2 regions of the Streptomyces sp. NPDC058701 genome follow, and region 2 is predicted to be linked to the other one. Evidence: riboswitches for the same ligand, from Rfam matches in the RefSeq annotation. Region 2 holds a riboswitch; the other holds the start of a gene.
The links. Region 2 has a riboswitch for thiamine pyrophosphate ahead of thiC (phosphomethylpyrimidine synthase ThiC). Riboswitches for the same ligand answer to the same signal wherever they lie in the genome.
Positions count from the first base shown of each region.

Region 1: another riboswitch for thiamine pyrophosphate. It lies ahead of thiO (glycine oxidase ThiO); the one in region 2 lies ahead of thiC (phosphomethylpyrimidine synthase ThiC).

Region 1 is NZ_JBHXSY010000001.1:306,264-310,379, reverse strand. Features, by position in the region: gene ACFWW8_RS01440 (thiazole synthase) at 1-537, opposite strand, end outside; gene thiS (sulfur carrier protein ThiS) at 543-743, opposite strand; gene thiO (glycine oxidase ThiO) at 740-1,918, opposite strand; TPP riboswitch at 1,916-2,028, opposite strand; gene ACFWW8_RS01425 (NAD(P)/FAD-dependent oxidoreductase) at 2,110-3,330, shown strand; gene ACFWW8_RS01420 (Rv2175c family DNA-binding protein) at 3,535-3,900, shown strand; gene thiE (thiamine phosphate synthase) at 3,982-4,116, shown strand, end outside.
Region 2 is NZ_JBHXSY010000006.1:159,042-163,157, forward strand. Features, by position in the region: gene thiC (phosphomethylpyrimidine synthase ThiC) at 1-1,468, opposite strand, end outside; TPP riboswitch at 1,463-1,608, opposite strand; gene ACFWW8_RS08610 (YibE/F family protein) at 1,681-3,072, shown strand; gene ACFWW8_RS08615 (SsgA family sporulation/cell division regulator) at 3,223-3,672, opposite strand; gene ACFWW8_RS08620 (IclR family transcriptional regulator) at 3,769-4,116, opposite strand, start outside.

The DNA of each region.
Region 1 (4,116 bases), on a different contig from region 2:
GACCCCGGCCCGCTCGGTGATCAGCTCGAAGTTGTGCGGGTTGCGGATGCCCATCCCGGAGCCGATGGGGGAGCCCAGCGGCATGATCGCCGCGCAGCCCGCGTCCTCCAGCTTCCGCGCCAGCACCGGGTCGTCGTTCGTATACGGAAGGACCGTGAAGCCCTCGTCGACCAGGATTTCGGCGGCGTCCAGCAGCTCGATCCCGTCGGGCAGCAGCGTCCGTTCGTCCGCCACCACCTCCAGTTTGATCCAGTCCGTGCCGAGCGCCTCGCGGGCGAGGCGGGCCGTCAGCACCGCCTCGCCCGCCGTGAAGCAGCCCGCCGTGTTCGGCAGCACCGCGATGCCGAGCCGCGTCAGCACCGACAGGACGGAGCCCTGGACGGTCGGGTCGAGGCGGCGCATCGCCACCGTCGTGAGCTCGGTGCCGGATGCGACGAGCGCGCGTTCCAGTACGTCCAGGCTCGGGGCCCCGCCCGTGCCCATGATCAGGCGGGAGGAGAAGGTCCGGCCGCCGAGGGCGAAGAGGTCGTCAGCCATGCCGCTCAGCCCCCCTGGACCGCGGTGAGGATCTCCACCCGGTCGCCGTCGCCCACCGGGGTGGCCGTCCACTGCCCGCGCGGGACCACGGTCTCGTTGAGCGCGGCCGCCACCCCGGAGGGGGCGGCCGTCAGGATGGCGACCACCGCGTCGAGGGTGGTGCCGGCCGCGACCTCGCGCGGCTCGCCGTTGACGGAGATGGTCATGCGTACGACTCCTGACGTGCGGTGGAGAACCGGCGCGGGCTGAAGGGGCGGGCGACCGGAGGCAGTTCGCCCGTGGCCAGCAGCTCCGCCATCACGTCGCCGGTGAGGGGGGTCAGCAACACCCCGTTGCGGTAGTGCCCGGTGGCCAGGTGCAGCCCCGGCAGGTCGGTGGGGCCCAGCAGCGGGGCGTTGTCCGGGGAGCCGGGCCGCAGCCCCGCGCGGGTCTCGGTGAGCGGCAGTTCGGTGATGCCGGGCACCAGTTCGTGGGCGTCGCGCAGGAGCTCGTAGACCCCGCCGGCGGTGACGGTGGTGTCCCAGCCGAGTTCCTCGCTGGTGGCTCCGATGACCAGCTCGCCGTTCTCGCGCGGCACCAGGTAGACGTGGCTGCCGCGGACGACCGCCCGTACGGTCCGGGACAGGAACGCCCCGTACGCCGCGGGCACCGTGAGCCGCAGCACCTGGCCCTTGACCGGACGTACGGGGGCGGTCACCTCCGCCGGCACGCCCTCCAGCCGGCCGCTGAACGAGCCCGCCGCCAGGACCACCTGGTCGGCGAGCAGTTCCGTACCGTCGTCGAGCACGGCGCCCGTCGCCCGGTCGGCGCCGACCAGCAGCCGCGTGGCCCGCGCCCGGTGGACGCCCACCCCGGTCCGCTCGCAGGCGGCCAGCAGGGCGGCCGCCAGCCGGCGCGGGTCGACCTGGTGATCGCCGTCCACGCGCAGGCCGCCGCGTACGCCGGGGGCCAGCATCGGCTCCAGGCGCCGGCACTCGCGGCCGGTGAGCCACTGCGTCTCCAGGCCGCAGCGGCGCTGCAGGGCGTGCAGCTCGCGCAGGTGAAGCCGGTCGTCGGAGTCGAGTGCGACGGCGAGGGTGCCGCAGGCCCGGTAGCCGATGTCCAGGCCGCCGCTCGCCTCGGCCAGTTCGGCCGCGAACTCCGGATAGCGGGCGGCGGAGGCGAGCCCGAGGCCCAGCAGCGCCTCCTCGCCGTAGTGCAGCTCGGTGACGGGGGCGAGCATGCCCGCCGCGACCTGGGCCGCGCCGCCGCCGGGCGCCGGGTCGGCGAGCACAGTGGTGAGGCCGCGGCGGGCCGCCCGCCAGGCCGTGACGAGTCCGATGACGCCGCCCCCGATGACGAGGACGTCGGATCCCTTCCGGGACGTTCGAGATGAGTGCATGGGCGTCCAGCCCCTCCCTTCGCCGGCATGACCCGGATCAGGTTCGTACGGTCGGAGGCCGCCCAGCCTCCCTCTCAGCCCGGTGCGCCCGGACTCCCGCGATAGGTACGCCTGCCAGACTAACCCCGGGCCGGACGGCGGGTAAGGCGGCACCTGTTCCTGATGGGCCGTCAGAAGATTAGGGTGGCCGCGTGAGCGAGCAGACGGAACAGACACAGAGCGGCGTCGTCATCGTGGGCGCCGGAATGGCCGGCGTGCAGACCGCGGTCGCCCTGCGGGAGCAGGGCTTCACCGGTCCCGTGACCCTGCTGGGAGCCGAGCCGCACCAGCCCTACGACCGCCCCCCGCTGTCCAAGGCGGTCCTGCTCGGCAAGGCCGAGGACTCCGCCTTCGACGTCGACTTCGAAGGGCTCGGCATCCGGCTCATGCTCGGCACCGAGGTCACCGGGCTGCGGGCCGCCGACCGGGAACTGGACACCGGGTCGGGCCCCGTCCCGTACGACACCCTCGTGCTGGCGACCGGCGCCGTCCCGCTGACCCTGCCCGGCACCGAGGGCGTCCCCGGCGTGCACCTGCTGCGCACCCTCGACGACGCCGCGCGGCTGCGGCCCGTCCTGGCCGCCGCCGACCGCGCGGTCGTCGTCGGGGCCGGCTGGATCGGCGCCGAGTTCGCCACCGCCGCCCGCGAGGCCGGCTGCGCGGTGACCGTGGTCGAAGCGGCCGACCGGGTCCTGGCCGGAGCCCTGCCCGCCGAGGTCGCCGCACCCATGGCCCGCTGGTACGAGGAGGCCGGCGCCGAACTGCTCACCGGCGCCCGCGTCGCCGGGATCGAGGGCGGCCGGGTCCTCCTGGCGGACGGCCGCAGCCTGCCGGCCGGCGCCGTGGTCGTGGGCATCGGCGCCCGTCCGGCCACCGGGTGGCTGGCCGGGAGCGGCGTCGAACTGGGCCCCGACGGCTCGGTCACCGCCGACGCCCACCTGCGCACCTCCCTGCCCGGGGTCTACGCGGTCGGCGACTGCGCCTCCTTCCCCTCCGACCGGTACGGCACCCGCCTCCTCGTCCACCACTGGGACAACGCCCTCCAGGGACCCCGGGCCGTCGCGGCGAACGTCCTGGCGGGGGAGCCCGTCCAGGTCTACGACCCGGTCCCGTACTTCTGGTCGGAGCAGTTCGGCCGGTTCGTCCAGTACGCGGGCCACCACGGCGGCGCCGACACCCTGCTCTGGCGCGGCGACCCGGCCGCACCCGCCTGGTCGGTGTGCTGGCTGCGCGACGGCGCCCTGGTGGCCGTCCTGGCCGTGGGCCGCCCGCGCGACCTCGCACAGGGCCGCAGGCTCATCGAGTCGGGCACCGCACTGGACCCCGACCGGGTCGCCGATCCGGCCGTCCCGCTGAAGGCGACGGCCCGCTGAGGGCTGTCACGCAATCCCTGGCGTCGCGCGCCCGCCAGGGATTGCGGGACAGCCCTCAGGGGGTGTCGTCGAACCCGCTCCTGCCGTGCGGGGCCCTCCGGGCGTACGGAACGACTCCGCCGACACCCCCCGGCCGGCGGCGCCGGTACCCGTACGGGGCCGCCCGGGTACCGGCCGCCAGTCCGAGGTGGCAGGCTTGTACCCGTGACCGAGATTGACGCAAAGATCGATGCCCTTGTCCCCGCCTGGCTGTACCTCCCCGACATCGCGGAGAAGCTGAACATCGAGGTGACGCGGGTCCGCCAGATGGTCAAGGAAGGGCAGCTGATCGCCGTGCGCCGGGGCGAGAACCGCTCCCTGCAGGTGCCGGCCCCCTTCATCGACGGCGACAAGGTCGTCAAGGGCCTCGTGGGCCTCCTGACCGTGCTGCGCGACGACCGCTTCTCCGAGGAGGAGATCCTGGAGTGGCTCTTCACCGAGGACCCGACCCTGCCCGGCACCCCCGTGCAGGCGCTGAGCGAGAATCGCGGCACGGAGGTGAAGCGCCGCGCTCAGGCGCTCGCCCTCTGACCTGAACCGCATCCGCTCCACCGCGGCGTACGGGCCCCGCGAGGCCGCCCGTACGCCGCTTCCATCACGGGGGGTACACCCATGCAGCTGTCCGACGCCCGGCTCTACCTGTGCACGGACGCCCGCAAGCGCCAGGGTGACCTCCCCGAGTTCCTCGACGCGGTCCTGGCCGGGGGCGTGGACATCGTCCAGCTCCGCGACAAGGGCATGGAGGCG
Region 2 (4,116 bases):
GGCCCTTGGCCAGGTCCGCCGCGTGCGCCGCGATCTTGTACGTGATGACACCGGTCTTCACGTCGTCCCGGTTGGGCAGGCCCAGGTGCTCCTTGGGCGTGACGTAGCAGAGCATCGCGGTGCCCCACCAGGCGATCATCGCGGCGCCGATGCCCGAGGTGATGTGGTCGTACGCGGGCGCCACATCGGTGGTCAACGGGCCGAGCGTATAGAACGGCGCCTCCTCGCAGATCTCCTGCTGAAGGTCGATGTTCTCCTTGATCTTGTGCATCGGGACGTGGCCCGGGCCCTCGATCATGGTCTGGACGTTGTGCCGCTTGGCGATCGTGTTCAGCTCGCCCAGCGTCTTGAGCTCGGCGAACTGCGCCGCGTCGTTGGCGTCCGCGATGGACCCGGGGCGCAGGCCGTCGCCCAGCGAGTACGTGACGTCGTACGTCGCGAGGATGTCGCAGAGCTCCTCGAAGTGCGTGTAGAGGAAGTTCTCCTTGTGGTGCGCCAGGCACCAAGCCGCCATGATCGAGCCGCCGCGCGAGACGATGCCGGTCTTTCGACGTGCGGTCAGCGGCACGTAGGGGAGCAGCACGCCGGCGTGGACCGTCATGTAGTCGACGCCCTGCTCGGCCTGCTCGATGACCGTGTCCTTGTAGATCTCCCAGGTCAGGTCCTCGGCACGGCCGTCGACCTTCTCCAGCGCCTGATAGAGCGGCACGGTGCCGATCGGGACGGGAGAGTTGCGCAGCACCCACTCGCGCGTGGTGTGGATGTTGCGGCCCGTCGAGAGGTCCATGACCGTGTCGGCGCCCCACTTGGTCGCCCACGTCATCTTGTCGACCTCCTCCTCGATGGAGGAGGTGACCGCGGAGTTGCCGATGTTGGCGTTGACCTTCACCAGGAACCGCTTGCCGATGATCATCGGCTCGATCTCGGGGTGGTTCACATTGACCGGGAGCACCGCGCGGCCCGCGGCGATCTCCTCGCGGACCACCTCGGGGGAGACGTTCTCGCGGATCGCGACGTACTCCATCTCCGGGGTGATCTCGCCGCGCCGGGCGTACGCGAGCTGCGTGACGGCGGCGCCGTCACGGCCCCGGCGGGGCTGACGGGGACGGCCCGGGAACACCGCGTCGAGGTTCTTCAGGCCGCCGCGCGGCGACGTGTGCTTGATCCCGTCGTCTTCGGGGCGCGCGGGGCGACCCGCGTACTCCTCGGTGTCTCCGCGCGCGATGATCCAGTTCTCGCGCAGCGGGGCGAGGCCCCGGCGGACGTCGGTCTCGATCTGCGGATCGGTGTACGGCCCGGACGTGTCGTAGAGCGTCACGTCCTTGCCGTTGGTGAGGTGGACCTGCCGGACCGGCACCCGGAGGTCGGGGCGGGAGCCCGCCACGTACCCTTTGTGCCAGCCCGGCTGTCGCTCGGTCTGGCCGTCGCCCTGGTTGACGGCAGGCGTGCGTGCGTCCTGAATGGTCATGAGACCTGATCTCCCTACGCCGGCATTACCCGGTAACAGGTTCGGCGGTCGACGCAGCCTCTTCCCGTACGCATGGGTGATGCGCGTACGGTGATCAGCGTCCTCTCAGCCCGGTGCTCCGAGCTCCCGCGTTGTGCAAAGGTGCCCCCACGCTAGCGTCATCTATGGCGTGCTGAACAGTGGGCCCCCTCATCTCTTGCGATGATCAGTCAGTGACGTCCTCGCCGCAGCCCCCCACCGAGCCCACTGACCCCAACGGCCACGCAGGCCATGCGCACGCAGGTCACGGTCCGACCGCGGGCCACTCCCACAGCCACAGCCACGGCCCGGCGGCCCCTGTCTCGAAGCACCTGCGCAAGGTCATCGCGGCCGTCCTGATCCCCTTCGCCACCGCCGTCTTCGTCGGCCTGGTGGTGCTCTGGCCGGGCGGCGCGCCCGGCCACGAGCGCACGGGGGTCGGCTTCGACCGGCAGACCCAGCAGGGCAAGGTCGTCTCGCTGGCCTTCGTCGACTGCAAATCCGTGAACGCCTCGCAGGTGCCGTCGACCGGGGACACGTCCACTCCCGAAGGCCGCGAGGCCGAGGCCGCGCAGACCGGCGAGTGCAAGAAGGCCACCGTCGAGGTGGGCAGCGGACCGGACAGGGGCCGGACCTTCGTGGAGGTCGTCCAGCCGGGTGCGCCGCGCCAGTTGGAGGACGGCCAGGAGGTGGTGGTCGCCTACGCTCCGGACGCCCCCCGCGATCTCCAGTACTCGGTGATCGACGTCAACCGGAAGTTCCCTATGGCGGTGCTGGCCGGCATCTTCGCGGTCTCGGTCGTCCTCGTCGGCCGGATGCGCGGGCTGTTCGCACTGATCGCGCTGGTCGTCAGCTTCGGCGTGCTGACCCTCTTCATCCTGCCCGCCATCCTCCAGGGCTCGAACCCGCTGGTCGTGGCGATCGTGGGAGCGAGCGCGATCATGCTGATCGGGCTCTACATGTGCCACGGCCTGACCGCCCGGACCTCGGTCGCCGTCCTCGGCACCCTCGTCTCGCTGCTGCTGATCGGCTTGCTGGGCTCGGTGTTCATCGACTGGGCCTTCCTCAGCGGCAACACCGACGACAACACCGGCCTGATCCACGGTCTCTATCCGGACATCGACATGAGCGGTTTGCTGCTCGCAGGCGTGATCATCGGTTCGCTGGGCGTCCTCGACGACGTGACGGTCACCCAGACCTCCGCCGTCTGGGAACTGCACCAGGCCGACCCGTCGATGGGATCGCGCAGCCTGTACCGAGCCGCCATCAGGATCGGGCGGGACCACATCGCCTCGGTCGTCAACACGCTGGTGCTCGCCTACGCGGGCGCCGCACTGCCCCTGCTCCTGCTGTTCTCCATCGCGAACAGCAGCATGGGGTCCGTGGCCAACAGCGAGCTGGTCGCGGCGGAGATCGTACGCACGCTCGTGGGCTCGATCGGGCTCGTGGCGTCGGTCCCGGTGACGACGGCGCTCGCCGCCCTCGTCGTCTCCGCCGACCGCCCTGGGGCCCCGGCCGCCGGTCCCAGCGCCGGGGCCAACCAGGGCCCGGCGCGCAGCGGCCGGGGCCGGCGGCGCAAGCGCTGACGGCGGCGGGGCACCCGGGGCGGCGGGCGGTGGCATGCCGCGCGCCGACGCCGCGGGTCGGGTCGGGTCCCGTAGGCCGACGGCCGACGGCCTGTCCACAATTCCCTTCGATGACAGTCAGTCACGGTTCAACGGCGGCACGGCGTCGCCTCAGCCGGCATTCTGCTCGTTCTGCCGCGACCCGGCGAGGATCTTGCCGAGCGCTTCGTCGAGGTGCTCCTCGAAATCACCCAGATTCCTCTCCTGACCGAGCGGAACAAGCCGGTCGGTGCGGTCGAGGAACGCGACGAGCGGCGCCGCGCTCGCGCGGAACAACGCCCGGTCACCGCCCACCTGCAGGCGGATGTGGACATCGGACAGCTCCTCCGGTTCGGAGGGAGCGATGTGCACATCACCCTCACCGCACGGCTTGTTGATGCCGTCAAGAAGGAGCTCCCGACCGAACGCCCAGGTCACGGGCGCGTCACCGGGAAGGTGGAAGGTAAGGCGGACTGCGTACGGATCACGAGCGTCGTACCGGAGTTCCACCGGGATCCGGAACGAGAGCTCCTCGGAAACGAGGAAGTTCATCATGACCTCTGCCTGCACCGACTCGCGCATTGCCTACCCCGCTGTTGTGGAAGTGGCCAGGAATGGTCCCCAAGGGCCTCTTGACAAGAGTGGTGGAAGCGCTTGCAGATCACAAGGAGTGAGTTTTCAGATACTGATAGAGAACGCGAGGGTGCTCAACAGCGCGCCTACTTCATTGCGTAGCCGATCAATTGCAGACAGCAACCGACTCTCTTGGTGCAGAGGAAGAGAAATGGCCACGGTTGCCGGTGCGTCGCCAACCGCGATCGGAATGGCTGCGCACACGGTGCCGAGGGAGTACTCCTGACGCTCAGTAACAGGCTGCATCCGTTCGAGGGATCCGATCCGATACTCCAGGGAGCGCAGATCCTGAACGGTGTACGGGGTGATGGCCTCGACCGGATGACGGTCGTAGTAGTCCTGGCGCGACCTCCCGTCGAGCTGGCCGAGCAGGCACTGGCCGATGGCGTGGGC